2 regions of the Micromonospora sp. HB375 genome follow, and region 1 is predicted to be linked to the other one. Evidence: riboswitches for the same ligand, from Rfam matches in the RefSeq annotation. Region 1 holds a riboswitch; the other holds the start of a gene.
The links. A riboswitch is a leader RNA that binds a small molecule or an ion and turns the genes downstream of it on or off. The one in region 1 is predicted to bind thiamine pyrophosphate.
Positions count from the first base shown of each region.

Region 2: linked by a shared signal. The riboswitch ahead of thiE (thiamine phosphate synthase) and the one ahead of J3R08_RS24315 (ECF transporter S component) in region 1 are both predicted to bind thiamine pyrophosphate.

Region 1 covers NZ_JAGGJO010000001.1:5,525,937-5,536,573, forward strand. The annotation lists gene J3R08_RS24295 (acyl-CoA dehydrogenase family protein) at 1-478, opposite strand, end outside; gene J3R08_RS24300 (DUF6328 family protein) at 587-1,090, opposite strand; gene J3R08_RS24305 (sugar isomerase domain-containing protein) at 1,182-1,931, opposite strand; gene J3R08_RS24310 (alpha/beta fold hydrolase) at 1,928-2,764, opposite strand; TPP riboswitch at 2,841-2,947, shown strand; gene J3R08_RS24315 (ECF transporter S component) at 3,023-3,613, shown strand; gene J3R08_RS24320 (ABC transporter ATP-binding protein) at 3,731-5,149, shown strand; gene J3R08_RS24325 (energy-coupling factor transporter transmembrane protein EcfT) at 5,146-5,946, shown strand; gene J3R08_RS24330 (hypothetical protein) at 6,224-6,517, opposite strand; gene gndA (NADP-dependent phosphogluconate dehydrogenase) at 6,862-8,304, shown strand; gene J3R08_RS24340 (thioredoxin reductase) at 8,320-8,544, opposite strand; gene J3R08_RS24345 (hypothetical protein) at 8,666-8,851, opposite strand; gene J3R08_RS24350 (isoprenyl transferase) at 8,922-9,734, opposite strand; gene recO (DNA repair protein RecO) at 9,731-10,603, opposite strand.
Region 2 covers NZ_JAGGJO010000001.1:6,204,563-6,215,199, reverse strand. The annotation lists gene J3R08_RS27505 (class I SAM-dependent methyltransferase) at 1-277, shown strand, start outside; gene J3R08_RS27500 (ABC-F family ATP-binding cassette domain-containing protein) at 319-1,998, shown strand; gene J3R08_RS27495 (aldo/keto reductase) at 2,036-2,998, shown strand; gene J3R08_RS27490 (DUF559 domain-containing protein) at 3,637-4,548, opposite strand; TPP riboswitch at 4,667-4,778, shown strand; gene thiE (thiamine phosphate synthase) at 4,773-5,399, shown strand; gene thiO (glycine oxidase ThiO) at 5,393-6,523, shown strand; gene thiS (sulfur carrier protein ThiS) at 6,514-6,714, shown strand; gene J3R08_RS27470 (thiazole synthase) at 6,720-7,493, shown strand; gene J3R08_RS27465 (thiamine phosphate synthase) at 7,556-8,329, shown strand; gene thiD (bifunctional hydroxymethylpyrimidine kinase/phosphomethylpyrimidine kinase) at 8,326-9,114, shown strand; gene thiC (phosphomethylpyrimidine synthase ThiC) at 9,132-10,637, shown strand, end outside.

The sequences.
Region 1 (10,637 bases):
GCACGCCGATCGACTGGTGCGCGGAGAGCAGCGCGCTGACCGCCGGGCTCACCGAGCCGACGAGCATCAGCGCCCGGCAGTAGTGCAGGTTGCTCAGCCCCAGTCCGCCGTACTTGCGGTCGATCTTCATGCCGAACGCGCCCAGCCCGGCCAGTCCGTGGAACACCTCGTCGGGGATGCGCGCGTCCCGCTCGATCGCCTCACCGTCCACCTCGGACCCCAGGTACGCCCGCAGCGAGCCGAGGAACTCGTCGGCACGGGCCACCTCGGCCGGGTCGGGGCGGGGCCACGGGTCGATCAGGTCGAGCCGGAACCGGCCGAGGAAAAGTTCCTTGCCGAAGCTGGGCCGGTCCCAGGCCGACTCGCGGGCCGCCTCGGCGACCTGGCGGGCCTCCTTCTCGGTGACCTGGCCCGCCTCTCCGGGCAGCGGCTCCGCGCCGTCGGGGGACTCGGGCCGGCTGTTCTGTGTCGTGGTCACGGCTGCCTCCTCGTCGGTCCGGCTGCGTCGACGCGCTCGACGAAAACGACGCTACCCCCGGGTGTTACCCAGGGGTAGCGCCGCGTGCACGTCCGATTTGGCGGACGGTCAGCCGCCGGTGAGCGTCTGCGGGTCGTCGTCCTCGTCGTCGATGTCGTCGTCGCCCCAGTTGCGGCGGCTGAACGGCAGGATCGCCCAGAAGATCAGGAACCAGAGGCCGGTGAGCGCGCTGAGCAGGAACGCGATCGGCCGGTCCAGCACGAAGTCGGAGACCAGCAGGACCGAGCTGACCATCGCGATCAGCATGAAGAACAGGCCGCCGGTGGCCATCCGGTGGGCGAAGCGGACCAGTTCCGGCTTGCGGCCCTGGCGGAACAGCGCCCGGTGGAACGCGACCGGAGAAATGATCATCGCGGCGGACGCGGCGGCGGTCAGCAGCGCCAGGATGTAGATGTCACGCTGGAACTCGGTGGTCCGGTCGAACCCGGCGCTGAACGGCAGCGTCAGCAGGAAGGCGAACAGGATCTGCACGCCGGTCTGCGCGACGCGCAGCTCCTGCAACAGATCGGCGAAGTTGCGCTGCCAGCGCTGCTTCTCGGATTCCTTCGACACTCGCGGACCTCCCCGGGAGACGGCACGGCCGGCGGGTGAACGCCCACCGGCAGGACCGCCTGTGCCCCGTACGGATGATCACGAAACCGGTTCAGGAACCGCGGCGGATCCGCCCCGCGTACCGTGCCTCCAGCTCGGCGTTGTGCTCGTCGCCGCCGGTGATGTTCGCGGACAGGTAGACCGGCGGACGCTCCCCCGCCGCGACCAGCCGGGCCACCACCTCGGCGACGATCTGCTGGGCGAGCAGCGCCGCGGTGATCGACGAGACCGCGCCCACCGCGCCGCCGCCCGGCAGCGGCAGCGTGGCGTCGCCGTACGGGGCGCCGTTGTCCAGCACCACGTCGGCGAAGTCGGCGAGCTTGCGGCCGGACGGGTGCCGCGACGTCATCCGGGCCGAGTGCTGCGCCGACGTGATCGCCACCAGCCCGTGCCCGCGTTCCTTCACGATGGACGCGAACTCGACCATCGCCCCGTTCACGCCCGAGTTCGAGGCGAGCACGAACACGTCCTGCGGCCGGATCGGCGCCAGCTCGTAGAGGCGGTGCGCCACCGCCGGGTCGCGTTCCAGCTTCGGGCCGAGCACGTCGGCCGGATCGCCGCCGACCAGCACCAGGTCACGCAACGCGATCCGGTTCGTGGGCACCAGCCCGCCGGCCCGACCGGCGATCTCCATGGCCAGCGCCTCGGAGTGCCCGGTGCCGAACGCGTGCACCACACCATCGGCGCGCAGCGCCGCTGCGATCAGGTCGGCCGCGTCGGCCACGTTGCGCCGCTGCTCGGCGGCGACCCGGCCGATCGTCTCGGTCACCACCGCCAGGTACGCCTCGGCGCTCACCGTCATGCCTCCTCCGTTCCTGCGCACCGGGCGAGGATCGCCTCGGCCAGCGGGCCGGGCGCCTCGTCCGGGATCCAGTGGCTGACGCCGGGCAGCGTCACGAACCGGTAGTCACCTGTGACGTGCGCGGCGCACGCCTGCGCGGCCGTCCGGCCGATCGCCACGTCCTTGTCGCTCCAGACGAACGTGGTGGGCACCCCGACCGGGGCGACCGCCTTCATGTCCGCCCCGGTCATCGCGCGATACCAGTTCAGCGCCGCCGTCAACGCCCCCGGCTCGCGCATCGGCTCGGCGTACCGGGCCACCGCGCCGGCGTCGCCCACGCCGCTGAGCAGCTTGCGCAGCGTGGCGGCGTTCCACGCCAGCAGCACCTTTTCCGCCGTACCGGGCTTACGGAACAACGCTATGTACGCGGACTTGACCTTCTGCCGCGGGTCGGTGGCGAGCGCGTGCCCCATCGCGGCCGGGTGCGGCACCGACACCGCGGTCAGCGTCCGCACCCGCTCCGGGTGCGCCGCCGCCAGACCCCACGCCACGATCGCGCCCCAGTCGTGGCCGACCAGGTGGGCGCGGGTCACCCCGAGGGAATCCAGCACGCCGGCCGCGTCGGCCACCAGCTCCGGAATCCGGTACGCCCCGACGTCCGCCGGCCGCGCGCCGGGCGAGTAGCCGCGCTGGTCGAGCGCGTACGTGCGCAGCCCGGCGGCGTGCAGCGCGGGCGTGACCGCGTCCCACTCGCCGGAGTGCTGCGGGAAGCCGTGCAGCAGCAGGACCGGGTCACCGCCCTCGGGGCCACCGGCGCGTACCTCGAACGTCAGTCCCCGCGCATCCACCAGCATGATCGCCACCATACCGACACTCGCCCTGCTGGGCCGGGGCCCGTGGTCGGTGCTAGCGTCTGCGACGAGACAACTTCACATCCGACAGGGGAGCGCACAGCGCTGAGAGTGCGGGCCGGTGCCCGCAGACCCTCGAACCTGATCTGGGTAATGCCAGCGCAGGGAGTTCGGTCGACCTCCAGCCGCGTCGCCGTCCGGTGACCACCGGGCGCGGCGTGCGTCTTCTCCTGGTTCACCTCGACGAACTGGGAGCCAACCGTGAACCACACCGACAGCAACCGCTGGCGTACCGTCGACATCGTCGTCGCCTCGGTCATCGCCGTCACCTTCGGCGTCGTGTTCCAGCTCTGGAACATCCTCTGGAAGGGCAGCGACGGGCCGTTCGCCTTCTTCGCCCCGCTCCAGTCGGTCATGTACGGCGTCTGGCTCATCCCGGCCGTGCTGAGCGCGCTCATCGTCCGCAAGCCGGGGGCGGCGCTGCTCACCGAGACCGTCGCCTCGGCCGTCTCGGTGCTGCTCGGCTCCCCCTACGGTGCGATGGCGATCCTCCAGGGCGCGGTGCAGGGCCTGGGCGTCGAGGCGGTCTTCGCGGCCACCCGGTACCGCCTCCACCGGCCGCTCACGGCGGCGCTCGCCGGCGCGTGCGGCGGCCTCTTCGCCACGCTGTTCGACGCTCTCTACTGGTACCCCGGCACGAGCTGGACGACGTTCCGGCTGCCCTACATCGCGTTCGGCGTGCTCAGCTGTCTGCTGGTGGCCGGCCTGGGTGCGGTGGCCCTCACCCGCGCGCTGGCGAACACCGGCGTCCTGGACCGCTTCCCCGCCGGCCGCGACCGCGCCCTGGTCTGAGGCTCGCCTCGCCTCGCCCCGCCCCGGTGATCAAGGAGTTTGCGTCCGCCGGGCACGGTTTTCCGGACGCGAACTCCTTGATCACGCAGGCTGGGCCGGGAGAGGGGGTGGTGGGCGGTGAGCGGGGTGGTGCTGCGGGGGTTCGGGTGGCGGCACGGGGGACGGAAACGCTGGGCTCTGCGCGGGGTGGATCTTCGGGTGGAGAGCGGCGAGCGGGTGCTGCTGCTCGGACCCTCCGGCGCCGGTAAGAGCACGCTGCTGGCGGCGCTGGCCGGGCTGCTGCCGGAGGACTCCGGCGAGCAGGAGGGCACCGTCGAGATCGACGGGCTGGACCCGCGCAAGGCCCGCGAGCGCGTCGGCATCCTGTTCCAGGATCCGCAAACCCAGCTCGTCATGGCCCGCTCCGGTGACGACGTCGCGTTCGGGCTGGAGAACCGGGGCGTACCCGCCGGGGAGATCTGGCCCCGCGTCGACGAGGCGCTGCGCCGGGTCGGCTTCCCGTACCCCCGGGACCGGCCGACCGCCGCGCTCAGCGGCGGTGAGCAGCAGCGGCTCGCCCTGGCCGGCACGCTCGCGCTGCGCCCCGGACTGCTGCTGCTCGACGAGCCCACCGCCAACCTCGACCCGGCCGGCGCCGCGCTGATCCGCCGGGCCGTCGCGGACGCGCTCGACACGGACACCACGATGGTCCTGGTGGAGCACCGGGTCACCGAGGCGCTGCCGCTGGTCGACCGCGTGGTGGTGCTGGAACCGGGCGGCGGGGTGCGCGCCGACGGGCCGCCCGCTGCGGTCTTCGCCGCGCACGGCGACGCGCTGGCCGCCGCCGGGGTCTGGGTACCCGGCCACGTCACGCCACCCCGGCACGCCACCACGCCGCCCGGCGACGTGCTGCTCACCGCGGAGCGGCTCGGCCTGCCGCCTCGGCTCGACCCCACCGATCTTCGGGTACGCGCCGGCGAGGCGCTCGCCGTCCTCGGCCCCAACGGGGCCGGCAAGTCCACGCTGGCGCTGCTCCTGGGCGGCCTGCTGAAACCCGGCACGGGCGGCGTCACCGCGTCGGCGGAACTGGCCGGGCGGGACGCGCGCACTCCCCCGCACCGCTGGCGGGCGCCCGCGCTGGTACGCCGGATCGGCTCGGTGTTCCAGGACCCGGAACACCAGTTCGTCACCGCCACCGTCCGCGACGAGCTGGCGCTCGGCCCGCGCCGCACCGGGCAGCCCGAGGCAGCGGTCAGCGCTACAGTGGACGCACTGCTGGAGCGGCTGCGGCTGGACCGGCTGGCCGGCGCCAACCCGTACACCCTCTCGGGTGGCGAGGCGCGGCGGCTGAGCGTGGCGACGGCCCTGGCCACCGCGCCCCGCCTGCTGATCTGCGACGAGCCCACGTTCGGCCAGGACCGGCGCACGTGGCTGGAACTGATCGACCTGCTCGCCGAGCTGCGCAACGCCGGGCACGGCGTGGTGGCGGTGACCCACGACGAGGACTTCGTGGCCGCGCTGGCCGACCGGACGCTCACCCTGGGGGCGTCCTCGTGATCAACGTCGAACCGGTCGCCGCCCCGGGCGCTCCGCTGGCCCGGCGCAACCCGGTGGCGAAGCTGGCCGCCGCGATGGTGTTCACGCTGATCCTGGTGGCGACGCTCGATCCGGTGGCCCCGGCCGTCGCCATCGCCGTCGAACTCGCGGTGCTGCCGCTGTTCGGCGTCCGCTACCGGGTGCTGGCCCGCCGCGCCTGGCCGCTGCTCGCCGGTGCCGTCGGCATCCTGGTCACGCTCGTGCTCTTCGCGGCCGACCGTTCCGGCCCGGTGCTGCTCCAGGCCGGGCCGGTCCTGGTCACCGAAGGGGTGCTCGTCACGGCGCTGGGCCTGGTGCTGCGGATGCTCGCGGTGGCGCTGCCCGGCATCGTCGTGTTCGCCACCACCGACCCGACCGACCTGGCCGACGCGCTGATCCAGAACGCGAAGGCGCCCGCCCGGTTCGCCATCGGCGCGCTGGCCGCGTTCCGGATGGTGCCGCTGCTGGAGCAGGAGTGGCGGATGATCAGCATGGCCCGGCGGGCCCGTGGCGTGGACGCCGGCCGCAATCCGGTGGCGAAGCTGCGGCTGTTCGGGTCGACCGCGTTCACGCTGTTGGTGGGCGCGATCCGGCGCGGTACACGGCTCGCCGTCGCGATGGACGCCCGGGGCTTCGACGCGGGTACGCCGCGCACCGTGGCCCGCCCGCAGCGCTTCACCGGCGCGGACACGCTGCTGGTCGTGGGAGCGGCCCTCCTGGCCGCCGCCGCTCTGGCGACAAGCATCGCCCTGGGCACCTTCCGCCCCCTGATCGGCTGACCCCCCCTCGCCCTGCCCCGCCGCACCCCGCCCCGCCCCGCCCCGTTGATCATGAAGTTGACGGCACGGGTTGCCCGTTTTGTCGCCGCCAACTTCATGATCGACCGACGTCGGGGAAGATCTTGGTAGGAAATGGTCCCTATAGGGGCCGAAATCTTCCAAGATCTCTAGGGACACCGGCGGTGGGGGCGAGCGGCGGGAAGGAGAAACGCTGCCCGGGCAAGGACCCGGATGAGGGGCCTGCCCGGGCAGCGGGCGACGGGAACCGGCCTGCCGGTCAGCTCCGGCGGAACGCGTAGAAGCGGGTCTGGCCGGCGCGCTGGCTGCGCCCGGTGACCCGGGCCTGCCGCCCTGCCGGTGGGCCGGATCGGGGCGGCGTCGCGGGCGCGCTGAGCAGGACCGGAGTCTCCGGTGACGCCGAATGCGGCGCCGCGTCCAGGGACACGGCGGACGCCACCGGCTCCGTCGGGAGCACCACTGCGGGCGGCGCGGTGAGCGCGTCGAGCGCCGGCGCGGTCACCTGCGGCGAGGACTGTTTGCGGGACTTCTTCGGATTGCGCTTCGCGGGCATTCGCGGGCCTCCTGTCGTGCGGGCGCGCCGACCGGGACGCGCCGAGCGAGGACTCCGGCGCATTCCGATCGCGACAGACACCGCGACCGACGGTGGCGGGGAAGGATGCGGACGCCCGGAGCAGGACGGGTCCACGGCACTCGCGGCGGTGGACCGGGCTCGGAGGTGGGGCGTCACATACGCATGCGGCAACGCTATCCCGCCACCGACGAGTCCCGCAGCCGAATTAAGCCGAGGGACGTACGGCCACCCACCGGTCACACCCTGTGGACACCGTCGCCCACATCCTCGACGGCCGCGATACGGTCGCAGCACGGCAGTACGGACGAGAGGTGGCGGTACGCATGGCAGAGCAGGCGACGGCGCAGATCGGGGTCACCGGTCTGGCGGTGATGGGCCGCAACCTGGCCCGGAACCTGGCCCGCAACGGCTTCGCCGTGGCGGTGCACAACCGGTCGCCGGAACGTACCCGCAGCCTGGTCGCCGAGCACGGCGACGAGGGCACGTTCGTGCCGTCGGAGTCGCTCGCGGACTTCGTCGGCTCGCTGGAGCGGCCCCGCGCGGTGATCGTGATGGTGAAGGCCGGCGCCCCGACCGACGCGGTGATCGACGAGCTGGTCCCGCTGCTGGAGGAGGGCGACATCGTCGTCGACTGCGGCAACGCGCACTTCGCCGACACCCGCCGCCGGGAGGAGGCGCTGCGCGCGCACGGGCTGCACTTCGTCGGCACCGGCGTGTCCGGCGGCGAGGAGGGCGCGCTGCTCGGCCCGAGCATCATGCCCGGCGGGTCGGCCGAGTCGTACCAGAAGCTGGGGCCGATCTTCTCCAAGATCGCCGCGCACGTGGACGGCGAGCCCTGCTGCCGGCACGTCGGGCCGGACGGCGCGGGCCACTTCGTGAAGATGGTGCACAACGGCATCGAGTACGCCGACATGCAGCTCATCGCCGAGGCGTACGACCTGTTGCGGGCCGGTCTGTCGGCGAGCCCGGCGGAGATCGCGGAGATCTTCCGGGAGTGGAACGGCGGCGAGCTGGGGTCGTTCCTCATCGAGATCACCGCCGACGTGCTCGGCCACACCGACGCGGCAACCGGTCAGGCGTTCGTCGACGTGGTGCTCGACCAGGCCGAGCAGAAGGGCACCGGCCGCTGGACCGTGCAGAGCGCGCTCGACCTGGGCATTCCGATCACCGGCATCGCCGAGGCCACGTTCGCCCGGTCGCTGTCCGGGCACGCCGGCCAGCGCGAGGCCGCCCGCCGGGTGTTCGCCGACGCGGGCGAGAAGTGGCAGGTGGACGACCGGGAGACGTTCGTCGAGGACGTGCGCCGCGCGCTGCTGGCCAGCAAGATCGTCGCGTACGCGCAGGGCTTCGACCACATCCGCGCCGGCAGCCGGGAATACGACTGGAACATCGACCTCGGCGGCACGGCCACCATCTGGCGGGGTGGCTGCATCATCCGGGCCGGTTTCCTGGACCGCATCCGCGAGGCGTACGACGCGGAGCCGGACCTGGCGACGCTGCTCGTCGCGCCGTGGTTCGCCGAGCGGGTCAGCGCCGGCGTACCGGCCTGGCGACGGGTGGTGGCCGACGCGGCCCGGGCGGGCGTGCCGGCACCGGCCTTCGGGTCGTCGCTGGCCTACTTCGACGCGCTGCGGGCGCAGCGGCTGCCGGCCGCGCTGATCCAGGGGCTGCGGGACAACTTCGGCGCGCACACCTACCACCGGGTGGACCGGGACGGCTCGTTCCACACGCTCTGGGCGGGCGACCGCTCCGAAGTGGAGGCGTGAGCCCGGCCGGGCACCTCACCAGGCCCGCTGGGCGTGCGGGTCGGGCGCCCAGCCGGCCGCCGGCTCGCCGGCCGCCAGTTCGCCGATCTCGCCGGAGCGGACCGCCGGGGTGTGCCCCAGTTCGGCGCACCACCGCTCGGCCAGCTCGGCGCACAGCCCGGCGACCGCGTCCCGGCGGTCCGGTTCCACCAGGTCGGCGGCGGCCAGGGAAGCAGTCATCTCGTACCGGAGATCGCGCATCCTCCACCCCCGTGGCGGGCGCGCACCCGGCGGCGCGCCCTGCGCCGATCGTAGAGCGCAACGCCCCGCGCCCGGCGGGAAAGCCGGATGCGGGGCGTACCGGTCGGGCCGACGTCGCAGGTCAGAAGAACCGGCGACGCCTGGCCTTCTGCGGCCGGATCAGGTCGGCGCCCTTGGTCAGCAGACGGCTCACCCCGGACGGGCCGCGACGGGCCTCCAGGGTGTGGCTGAGCCGGCGCGCGCCGGCCGCCGCCAGCGGCACGGCGACCGCCATGACCGCCCACTGCGCGATCCGCTTCTGAATCATGTGGTTCACCTCCGCGTTTGCTGTCTGGAGGTATCGGTACCCAGAGCGGCGCGCCGGTAAGCCTGCCCCCTCAGGCGCCCGGGGCGACCGGGTTGGGCAGGGCGCCGCCGAAGCGGCGGTCGCGCTGGGCGTACAGCTCGCAGGCGTACCAGAGGTGGCGGCGGTCGAAGTCGGGCCAGAGCGTGTCCAGGTAGACCAGTTCGGCGTACGCGGTCTGCCAGAGCAGGAAGTTGGAGATGCGCTGCTCGCCGGAGGGGCGCAGGAACAGGTCGACCTCGGGCACCTCGGGGTGGTAGAGGTACCGCGCGACAGTCTTCTCGTTCACCTTGGCCGGGTCCAGCTTGCCGGCGGCGACGTCGCGGGCGATCCCGGCGGCGGCGTCGGCGATCTCCGCCTGGCCGCCGTAGTTGACGCAGAACTGCAGCGTCAGCGTCGAGTTGCCGCGCGACATCTCCTCGGCGGTCTGCAGCTCGGAGATGACGCTCTTCCACAGCCGGCCCGCGCGGCCCGACCAGACCACCCGTACGCCCAGGTCGACGAGCTGGTCGCGGCGGCGACGGATGACGTCGCGGTTGAAGCCCATCAGGAAGCGGACCTCGTCGGGCGAGCGCCGCCAGTTCTCGGTGGAGAACGCGTACGCCGACAGGTAGGGGATGCCCATCTCGATCGCGCCCTCGACGGTGTCGAAGAGGCTGTGCTCGCCCTGCTCGTGCCCCTTGGTGCGGGGTAGGCCGCGCTCCTTGGCCCAGCGGCCGTTGCCGTCCATCACGATGGCGACGTGCCGGGGCACCGCGGCGGGCGGCAGCGCCGGCGGACGGGCCCCGGAGGGGTGCGGGGTCGGCGGGACCGGCTCGCGGCGGGTCGCCCTCGTCGATCGGATCACTCGGTCATCTCCCTGTTCACACCGGCGACGGGCCCGGCGCCGGAGCGCGGCGGGGCCACATCCGGTCCCGCGCCGCCGGGCGACGGGACCGCGCCGGCCGCCGGGGCGCCCCGGTCGACCAGCGGCAGCGAGCGTAGCGCGCGTTCCAGATGCCACTGGAGGTGCGCCGCGACCAGCCCGCTGCACTCCCGGCGTACGCCGGTCTCGGCCGCGTCGGCGTACCCCCAGTCGCCGGAGGTCAGCGCGGACATCAGCTCCAGCGTGGCGGGCGCGGGGTGGGCGGCGCCGGGGGGCCGGCAGTCCGGGCAGACGGCGCCGCCGGCCGGTACGGAGAACGCGCGGTGCCGGCCCGGCTCGCCGCAGACCGCGCAGGCGGCGAGCGCCGGCGCCCAGCCGGCGAACGCCATGCCGCGCAGCAGGTACGCGTCGAGCACCAGCGTGGTGGCGTGCTCGCCGCGGGCCAACGACTTCATCGCGCCGAGGGTGAGCTGGAACAGCCGCAGCGACGGTTCGCGCTCGACCGGGGTGAGCCGCTCGGCGGTCTCGGCGATCGCGCTGGCGGCCGTGTAGCGGGGGTAGTCGCCGAGGAACCGTTTGCCGTACAGCTCGATCGCCTCGACCTGGCTGACGGTGTGCAGCGAGCTGCCCTGGTTGCCCTTGGGGTCACCGGCGAGCTGGAGGTCGACGTGCCCGAACGGCTCCAGCCGGGCGCCGAACCGGCTCGTGGTGCGCCGCACGCCCCGGGCCACCGCGCGCAACCGGCCGTGCCGGCGGGTGAACAGCGTGATGATCCGGTCGGACTCGCCCAGCTTCTGCACACGCAACACCACCGCGTCGTCGCGGTAGAGCTGTCGGCGGTACCCGGCCATCAGGCCATTCTCCCTCCGGGTGCGATCTCAGGGT
Region 2 (10,637 bases), 680 kb from region 1:
CGCCGACCGGGTACGCGCCGTCGCGCCCGACGAGCTGCCGGACGACGTCACCTTCACCCAGATCTGGTCCAACCCGCCCATCCACATCGGCAAACCGGAACTGCACGGCCTGCTGCTGCGCTGGCTGCCCCGGCTCGCCCCGGACGGCGTGGCCTGGCTCGTCGTCGCCCGGCACCTCGGCGGCGACTCGCTGCACCGCTGGCTGGTCGAGCAGGGCTGGTCCGTCGAGCGGCACGCCAGCCAGAAGGGCTACCGGGTGCTGCGCGTCACCCGGTAATCCGGTGTCGTCCAGCGGCCCGGCTCGGGCAGGATGCCCGCGTGGGATACGTGGACGTGGCAGCGGTCGGGCACATCCTCCCGGACGGGCGTGAGCTGTTCAGCGACGTCTCGTTCCGGGTCGGTGAGGGTGCCAAGGTGGCGCTGGTCGGCCCGAACGGCGCCGGCAAGACCACGCTGCTGCGGATGGTCGCCGGTGACCTGCCGGTGAAGACCGGCGCGATCGCGCGCTCCGGCGGGCTGGGCGTGATGCGGCAGTTCATCGGCATGATCGGCGACGAGTCCACGCTCGCCGACCTGGCGCTCTCCCTCGCCCCGCCCGCGCTGCGCGACGCCGGGCGGCGGCTCGCCGAGACCGAGGCGGCCATGCGGGCGGCCGAGGTCCGCGGCAAGTACAGCTCCGCCGCCGCCAAGGCCCAGCTCGCGTACGCCGAGGCGCTCGCCGCCTGGGGAGAGACCGGCGGTTACGACGCGGAGGTCCTCTTCGACACCGTCGCCACCATCGTGCTGGACCTGCCGTGGGACAGCGCCCGAGACCGGCCGGTGCGCACGCTCTCCGGCGGCCAGCAGAAACGCTTCGCGCTGGAACTGCTGCTGCGCGGCCCGGACGAGGTGCTGCTGCTCGACGAGCCGGACAACTTCCTCGACGTACCCGGCAAACGCTGGCTGGAGGGGCGGCTGCGCGAGTCGGCCAAGTCCGTGCTGTACGTCTCACACGACCGGGAACTGCTGGCCCAGACCGCCGACCGGGTCGTCGCGGTGGAGGGCGGCAGCGCCTGGGTGCACCCGGGCGGCTTCGCGAGCTGGCACGACGCCCGGGTCGCCCGGCACGCCCGCCTCGACGAGCTGCGCAAACGCTGGGACGAGGAGCACCAGAAGCTGCGCGAGCTGATGCTGATGTACAAGCAGAAGGCCGCGTACAACGACGGGATGGCGTCCCGCTACCAGGCCGCGCAGACCCGGCTGCGCAAGTTCGAGGAGGCCGGGCCGCCGCCCGTACCCCCGAAGGACCAGGACATCCGGATGCGCCTGACCGGCGGGCGGACCGGCAAGCGCGCGGTCATCGCCGAGCAGTTGGAGCTGGACGGCCTGACGTACCCGTTCGACCTGGAACTCTGGTACGGCGACCGGGTCGCGGTGCTCGGCGCGAACGGCACCGGCAAGTCGCACTTCCTGCGCCTGCTGGCCCGCGGCGGCACCGACCCGGAGCCCGGCAACACCCCGGTCGACGGCGCCGCCGCGCTCGCGCCGGTCGCGCACGGCGGCGTGGTCCGGCTCGGCGCGCGGGTGCGGCCCGGGCACTTCTCGCAGACCCACGACCGCCCCGAGCTGATGGCGAAGACGCTGGTCGAGGTGCTGTGGCGCGGCGACGAGCACCGGACCGGCATGGACCGGCACGCGGCCATGGCGGCGCTGTCCCGGTACGAGCTGGCCGGGCAGGGCGACCAGCGGTTCGGCACGCTCTCCGGCGGTCAGCAGGCCCGCTTCCTGGTGCTGCTGCTGGAACTGTCCGGGGCGACGCTGCTGCTGCTCGACGAACCCACCGACAACCTCGACCTGGCCTCGGCCGAGGCGCTGGAGGCCGGGCTGACCGCGTTCGAGGGAACTGTCGTCGCGGTCACCCACGACAGGTGGTTCACCCGTACCTTCGACCGGTTCGTGCTGTTCCGCGGCGACGGTGACGTGGTGGAGACGCCGGAGCCGGTCTGGGACGTGGCCTGAGCCGCTCCCCGGGTGGGCCCCGGGGAGCGGGCATAGGGTGGATCTCGTGAGTGAGATGACCTATCGCCGGCTGGGCGACTCCGGGCTCGTGGTGTCAGTGGTCGGCATCGGCTGCAACAACTTCGGCCGCAAACTCGACCTCGACGGCACCCGGGCGGTGGTCGACGCCGCCCTCGACGCCGGGATCAACTTCTTCGACACCGCCGACATCTACGGCGAGCCGCAGGGCGCCTCCGAGGAACTGCTCGGCCAGGCGCTCAAAGGCCGCCGCGACGACGTGGTGGTGGCCACCAAGTTCGGCATGGACATGCACGGCGCGAACGGGCCGGACCACGACGCCCGGGGCGCCCGCCGCTACATCGCCCGCGCCGTCGAGGCGTCGCTGCGCCGGCTCGGCACCGACCACATCGACCTGTACCAGATGCACGAGCCCGACCCGGGCACCCCGATCGACGAGACGCTCGCCGCGCTCGACGACCTGGTGACCGCCGGCAAGGTGCGCTACCTGGGCAACTCCAACTTCGCCGGCTGGCAGATCGCCGACGCCGACTGGACCGCGTCGTCGCAGGGGCGTACCCGGTTCATCTCCGCGCAGAACCACTACTCGCTGGTGGAACGCGGGGTGGAGGCCGAGGTGATCCCGGCGTGCGAGCGGTTCGGCCTCGGCATGCTGCCGTTCTTCCCGCTGGCCAACGGGCTGCTCACCGGCAAGTACAAGCGCGGCGAAGCACCACCGGCCGGTAGCCGGCTGGCCGGCGGCGGCCGGTACGCCGAGCGGCTGGCCGCCGCGCGCTGGGACGTCATCGAGGCGATCGATGCGTACGCGGCCGAGCGCGGCATCAGCATGCTGCACGTGGCCATCGGCGGCCTGGCGGCCCGTCCCGCGGTGACGTCCGTGATCGCCGGCGCCACCACTCCCGACCAGGTGAAGGCGAACGCCGAAGCCGGCACGTGGCAGCCGTCCGACGAGGACCTGGCCGCCTTGGACGCCATCCTCTGACTGTCCGCGCTCGCGCGCTCGGGCTTGCACGTCGGGCGTGTGCTGGCGCGCTCGGGCTTGCACGCCGGTGCCTGTGCTGGCGCGCTCGGGCCTGCACGTCGGGCGTGTGCTGGCGCGCTCGGGCCTGCACGTCGGGGCGTGTGCTCGTGTGTCGGGTGTGTGCGTCGGGGCGTGTGCTCACCCGTTTGGGCCTGCGCACACCGGGCTGCCCGCGCGCTCAGCTCACCCACGCGTTCGGCTCCGCCCGCACGTGGACTGTGCGCCCTCGGTTGGGGGCGCGCCCGCGCGGCCTGCGCCCCATCAAGGCTCGCCCACGCGTCAGGCACCCATAGCGTGCCACCCACAGGCAGCGCTCACGACGAGTGGAACACCATGGGTGTCATAAGGGCCTTGAGACACCCATGGCGTTCCACTCGGGGCTGGATCTGGCGACGAGTGGAACGCGATGGGTGTTTGCGGGCGGGCCTCTGACGCCCGTAAGTGTCTCGGGCGGCTCGACGGGTGGCGAGCCGGGGACCAACGGGTGGCGGGCGGCGAGCCGGGGGCCCGGTGGGTGGTAGGTGGCGAAATGGGGGCCAGCGGTGACGTGTGGCGGGCCGGGGGCGTAGCGGGGTGAGGCTCGTGGCGGCGGGCACGGATCAGTGGTTCGCCTCGGTGGCACGACGTTCTGCCAAGGCCTGGCGTACCAGGGCCACTGTGGCGTCGGGCCGGCGTAGCACGTCGTCGGCGGTGAAGCGGAGCACGAGCCACCCGGCCGCGCGCAGCGCGTTCAGGCGAGCCACGTCCCGGCGGAAGTGAGCCCGTTCGCGGTGGTGGTCGCGGTCGTACTCGACCGCGATGCGGAGCGCCGGCCAGGCCAGGTCCACCCGGGCCACGAAGCGTCCACCGGCGCGTACCTCGTGCTGGGCGGTGAGCGGGCCGAGGCCGGCGTCGAGCAGGAGCAGCCGCAGGCGAGTCTCCATCGGGGACTCGCTCAACGGCTCGGCCAGCGCCAGCACCTCGCGCAACAGCGGAGCGCCCGGCCAGCCCGGCCGGGCGGCGGCGTAGGCCCGCAGGGCGGGCAGCTTCACGGCCCGGCGACGCAGCAGCGCCTCGACGGCGACCAACGCCTCGGCGAGTGAGCCCTGCCGGCCCAGGTCGAACGCCGTGCGAAGGGGCGTGGTGACCGGCAGCCCGCCGACGAGGGTGCGGTCCCGCTCCGGCAGCGGTGACCGGACCAACCGCAACCGTGGGTGCGGTCGCAGCCGCGCAGCAGTCGGCAACAGTACTGTCACCGGCGCGTCGCGGGGGAGCACGTCCGCGCCGAACAACCACGCGGCGCTGCGCCCTGCCAGCACGACACCCGGCGGCAGGCGCAACGCCACCGCCTCGCACCACATCCGGTGGTCGTCGGCGCGGTACCCGTCCCGGTGCACGTACACGTCCGGCAGCAGGCGGATCCAGGTCTGCCCGCGCAGCATCGTCCAGGTGAGTAGCCCTTCGGAGACGGCACGGCTGCCCCGGAACGGCAGGATCTCCAGGCGGCGCGGAACACGGGCGGGAACGGACACCCAGGCAGCGTGTCGTGACGGGACGGTCACCCGCTGCCCCGATCCGGCGGACGGCTGGTTCCTGGGAAAAACCTCACCCGGGCTTCCGTACGGGCGGGAGGCGTCGTACGGTAGGCCGCAAGTGACCCACGGGAGCCCGGTGCGGACCGGGCTGAGAGGGGGGCTGGGAGCCCCCGACCGTCGAACCTGATCCGGGTAATGCCGGCGCAGGGAGGAGCGTTGCCGTGCTGTCCCTGGGACGACTGCATCTCATCACCGACACCCGGCCGGGGCGTGACCCGCTCGCCGTGTTGCGTGCCGCACTGCCCGTGGCGGGCGCAGACCTCGTCGTGCAGGTGCGCGTGGAGGACGACGCCACCGACCGGGAGGCGTACGAGCTGGCCCGGCTGGTGGTCGACGCCTGCCGGCCGTACGGCGCACAGTGCCTGGTCAACGACCGGCTGCACGTGGCGCTCGCGGTGGACGCCGCCGGTGGCCACGTCGGCGCGGACGACCTGCCGGTGCGTGCCGCGCGCCGGGTGCTCGGCCCGGACGCGGTGCTCGGCGCGACCGCCCGCGAACCGGTGACCGCCCGGGCCGCGGTGGACGCGGGCGCGAGCTACCTGGGCGTGGGCCCGTGCCACGTCACCACCACCAAGTCCGGCCTGCCGGAACCGATCGGCCCCGAGGGGATACGCGCGGTCGCGACGGCGGTGTCGGTGCCGGTGATCGCGATCGGCGGGGTGACCGCCGCGAGCGTGCCGGCGCTGCGGGCCGCCGGGGCGTACGGGGTGGCGGTGGTCGGCGCGCTCAGCGGGGCAGCCGACCCCGCGCACGCCACCGCCGAGCTGCTGCGGGCCCTGACGTGTTAACAGGGGGCCCTTCCTCCACCGGAGGCGTTAACAGGGGGCCCTTCCTTAACGACGTGGCGGTGGTGGGGGGCGGGCCTGTCGGGTGGGCGATCGCGTGGCGGTGCGCGCAGCGTGGACTGCGCGTGGTGGTGCACGACGACCGGCCTGGGTCGGGCGCGTCGTCGGTGGCCGCCGGGATGCTGTCGCCGGTCGCCGAGGCGTACTTCGGTGAGCACGAACTCACCGCGCTGCTCGTCGAGTCCGCCGCCCGCTGGCCCGGTTTCGCGGCCGAGCTGGCCGAGGCGAGCGGCGTCGACATCGGCTACCGCACCGAGGGCACGCTCGTCGTCGGGCTCACTGCCGACGACCTGGCCGAGGCGAGGCGGCTGTGGTCGTACCAGCAGGGCCTGGAACTGCCGATCACGCCGCTGCGTCCCTCGGAGCTGCGCGACCGCGAGCCGGCGTTGGCGCCGCGCGTGCGCGGCGGCGCTGTCGCGCCCGGCGACCACCAGGTCGACCCGCGGCGGCTGGTCGTCGCGCTGCGCACGGCCGCCGAGCGCGCCGGCGTGGAGCTGCGCCCGGCGCGCGTCGGCGCGCTGTCCGAGGTGGACGCGCGGGTCACTGTGGTCGCGGCCGGCTGCGGCGCGGCTGCGCTGACCGGCCTGCCGGTCCGGCCGGTGAAGGGCCAGGTGCTGCGGCTGCGCGCGCCGGGTGGCGGTCCGCCGGGCTTCCGGCACGTGATCCGGGGGTACGCGGACAGCGAGCCGGTCTACCTGGTGCCCCGGGACAGCGGCGAGGTCGTGGTCGGGGCGACGGTCGAGGAGCGCGCGGACACCGCTGTCACCGCCGGTGGCGTGCTGACACTGCTGCGCGCCGCCACGGAGCTGGTGCCGGAACTCGTCGAGTACGAGCTGGTGGAGGCAGTCGCCGGGCTGCGCCCCGGTACGCCGGACAACGCGCCGATCATCGGGCCGCTGCCCGGGCAGCCGGGTGTGCTCGCCGCGACCGGACATCACCGGCACGGCATCGTGCTCACCCCGGTCACCGCCGACCTGGTCACCGAGCTGATCGTCACCGGCGAGCCGGATCCCGCGCTCGCCCCCTTCACCCCGGACCGCTTCGGGAAGGAGCGCACGTGGAACTGATCGTCAACGGCACCGGCCGGACGCTGCCCGAGGGCGTCACCGTCGCCGAGGTGGTCCGCACCGTCACCGACCGGGAGCGCGGGCTCGCCGTGGCGGTGAACGGCGAGGTGGTGCCGCGCGGCGGCTGGTCGGCGAGCGTCCTGCGCGACGGCGACCGGGTCGAGGTGCTCAGCGCCACCCAGGGCGGGTGAGCAGGATGTCCACGCTTGAGATCGGCGGGGTCGGGTTCGGCTCCCGGCTCATCCTGGGCACCGGTGGCGCGGCGAACCTGCACGTGCTGGAGGCGGCGATCCGTGCCTCCGGCACCGAGCTGGTGACGTTGGCGCTGCGCCGGGTGGACACCACACCCGGCGGGTCGGGTGGCCTGCTCGACCTGGTGGAGCGGTGCGGCGTACGGCTGCTGCCGAACACGGCCGGCTGCCGTACCGCTGTGGAGGCGGTGAAGACGGCGCACCTGGCCCGGGAGGCGTTCGACACCGACTGGGTGAAGCTTGAGGTGATCGGCGACGAGCGCACGCTCCTGCCCGACGGGGTGGAGCTGCTGCGCGCCGCCGAGGAGCTGGTCGCGGACGGGTTCACCGTGCTGCCGTACACGTCGGACGATCCGGTGCTCGCGCGGCGGCTGGCCGACGTGGGCTGCGCGGCGGTGATGCCGGCCGGGTCGCCGATCGGCTCCGGGCTGGGCATCGGCAACCCGCACCACATCCGGCTGATCCGACAGGCGGTCGACGTGCCGGTGGTGCTCGACGCGGGCATCGGCACCGCCTCCGACGCCGCCCTCGCCATGGAGCTGGGCTGCGACGCGGTGCTGCTCGCCAGCGCCGTGACCCGGGCCGCCGACCCGGTCGCGATGGCCACGGCGATGCGCCAGGCGGTCGAGGCCGGCCGCCTGGCGTACGGCGCCGGCCGCATCACCCGCCGCTTCCACGCCCTGCCGTCCACCCCCGACGAGGGACGGCCCGACCTGTGACCGCCTCACGCGTAGCGGATCTTGGTACGGAGGCGCCCCCCGAGGGGCGGCCGCGTACCAAGATCCAGGGCGGGCCGAGCGGGGTCGTGCTGCTGACCGATCGGCGGGTGGCCCGGGGGGCGCTCGTCGACGTGGTGGCGGCTGCCGTGGGTGGGGGAGTGCGGTGGGTGGTGCTGCGGGAAAAGGACCTGCCGCGCGCCGAACGCCTCGCGCTCGCCGTCGACCTGCGCGCGATCCTCGCCGACGCGGGCGGCACGCTCGTCGTCGCCGGACCCGACCCGCTCGACGGGGACGCGGTGCACCTACCGGCTGCCGGCCCGTACCCGCCGCCCGCCGTCGGCCTGGTCGGCCGCTCCTGCCACGACACCGCCGAGCTGGCCCGCCTCACCACCGAGCACTACGCCACCCTGTCCCCGCTCTACGAGACAAAGACAAAACCCGGCTACGGCCCTGTGTTGGGACCGGGCGGATTGAGCGAGCTGATCGCGGTCAGCCCCGTGCCCGTCCTCGCGCTGGGCGGCATCGAGAACCCGGACCAGGTCCACGCATGCGTCGAGGCGGGCGCCGCCGGAGTAGCCGTGCTGGGCGCGATCATGCGCGCGGACGACCCGAGAGAAACCGCCACCACGCTGGGCAGAGCCTTCCAGGAGGCAGCAACCCGTCTGGCACGCACCCACCCGGCAGGCCCAAGCGGAGGCCCCCACGCGACAGGGCTGCGGCCGACCGTGCCCACGGAGGGATCAAGCCTGACCGCCCGGAGTGGGCACGGTCGGCCGCAGCCCCGAACCGCAACCACTGTCGGCCGCAGCCGTCAAACCACCGGAGAAGACCAGTGACGCCGAAAACAGTTCTCAGCATCGCCGGATCCGACTCCGGAGCAGGCGCCGGCATCCAGGCCGACCTCAAGACGTTCGCCGCGCTCGGCGCGTACGGCACGAGCGTGCTCACCGCTGTCACCGCGCAGAGCACCAGGGGCGTGGACGCCGTCCTGCCGCTGCCCCCGCAGACGGTGCGCGACCAGATGGACAGCGTGCTCGGCGACTTCGACGTGCGCGCTGTGAAGACAGGGATGCTCGGCACCCCGGCGGTCGCCGACGCGGTGGCCGAGGCGGCCCGGGCCGGGCGGCTGCCGCACCTGGTCGTCGACCCGGTGCTGGTCGCCACCAGTGGGCACCGGCTCGGCGTGGTGGAGGCGGTCGAGCGGCTCCTGCCGTACGCGGAAGTGGCGACGCCGAACTGCGCGGAGGCCGCGGCCCTCACCGGAGGCCCGGTGGGCACGGTCGAGGAAATGGTGGCGGCGGCCGAGGCGCTGGCGGCGCGCGGACCGGCGTTCGTGGTGGTGACCGGCGGTGACGTGGACGCCGACGGCGAGTCGGTGGACGTGCTGTCGGGCGGCGGAACCACTCGGCTGCTGCGCGCGCCCCGGGTGGACACCCGGCACAACCACGGCACCGGCTGTTCGTTCTCGGCCGCCGTCGCGGTCCGGCTCGCCGCGGGTGACGCGGTGCCGGTCGCGGTGGCGGCCGCCAAGGAGTACGTCACCCGCGCGCTGACCGGCGCGCGGACCTGGGAGCTGGGCGCGGGACGCGGCCCGCTGGACCACTTCGGCTGGTCCGCATGAGCGACAGGGAGGCTGTCATGCAGGCACGTCGCAAGGTGTACGTGGAAGGGTCACGCCCGGACATCCGGGTGCCGTTCGCCGAGGTGCCGCTGACCGGGGACAACCCACCGGTACGGCTCTACGACACCTCCGGTCCCGGCTCCGACCCGGAGGTGGGGCTGCCCGCGCTGCGCGGGCCGTGGATCGCCGAGCGCGGCGACGTCGCCCCGGTACGCGGCGCCGGTACGCCGCTGGCCGGAACCCGTCCGACTCAGCTCGCGTACGCGCGGGCCGGGATCGTCACGCCGGAGATGGAGTTCGTGGCGATCCGGGAGTCGGTGTCGCCGGAGTTCGTGCGGGACGAGATCGCGGCCGGTCGGGCCGTGCTGCCGCTGAACGTGAACCACCCGGAGTGCGAGCCGGCGATCATCGGCAAGGCGTTCCTGGTGAAGGTCAACGCGAACATCGGCACCTCGGCTGTCACCTCGTCGGTGGCCGAGGAGGTGGAGAAGCTGACCTGGGCCACGCGGTGGGGCGCGGACACCGTGATGGACCTGTCCACCGGCAAGCGTATTCACGAGACGCGCGAGGCGATCGTGCGGAACGCGCCGGTGCCGATCGGCACGGTGCCGGTCTACCAGGCGCTGGAGAAGGTCGGCGGTGACCCGGTGAAGCTGAGCTGGGAGGTGTTCCGCGAGACCGTCATCGAGCAGGCGGAGCAGGGCGTCGACTACATGACCGTGCACGCCGGGGTGCTGCTGCCGTACGTGCCGCTGGCCGTGAACCGGGTGACCGGCATCGTCTCCCGGGGCGGCTCGATCATGGCCGCCTGGTGCCTGGCGCACCACGAGGAGAACTTCCTCTACACCAACTTCCGGGAGCTGTGTTCGCTGCTCGCGAAGTACGACGTGACGTTCTCCCTCGGTGACGGGCTGCGCCCCGGTTCCATCGCGGACGCCAACGACGAGGCGCAGTTCGCCGAGCTGCGCACGCTCGGCGAACTGACGAAGATCGCCTGGGAGCACGACGTCCAGGTGATGATCGAGGGCCCCGGGCACGTGCCGATGCACAAGATCAAGGAGAACGTGGACCTCCAGCAGGAGTGGTGCCACGAGGCGCCGTTCTACACGCTCGGGCCGCTGACCACCGACATCGCGCCCGCGTACGACCACATCACCTCGGCGATCGGCGCGGCGATGATCGGCATGTTCGGCACCGCCATGCTCTGCTACGTCACCCCGAAGGAGCACCTCGGGCTGCCCGACCGCGACGACGTGAAGGCGGGCGTGATCGCGTACAAGATCGCCGCGCACGCGGCCGACCTGGCCAAGGGGCACCCCGGCGCGCAGGCGTGGGACGACGCGCTCTCCAAGGCCCGGTTCGAGTTCCGCTGGGAAGACCAGTTCAACCTGGCGCTCGACCCGGAGACCGCACGGGCGTACCACGACGCGACGCTGCCCGCCGAGCCCGCCAAGACCGCGCACTTCTGCTCGATGTGCGGCCCGAAGTTCTGCTCCATGAAGATCACGCAGGAGTTGAAGGAG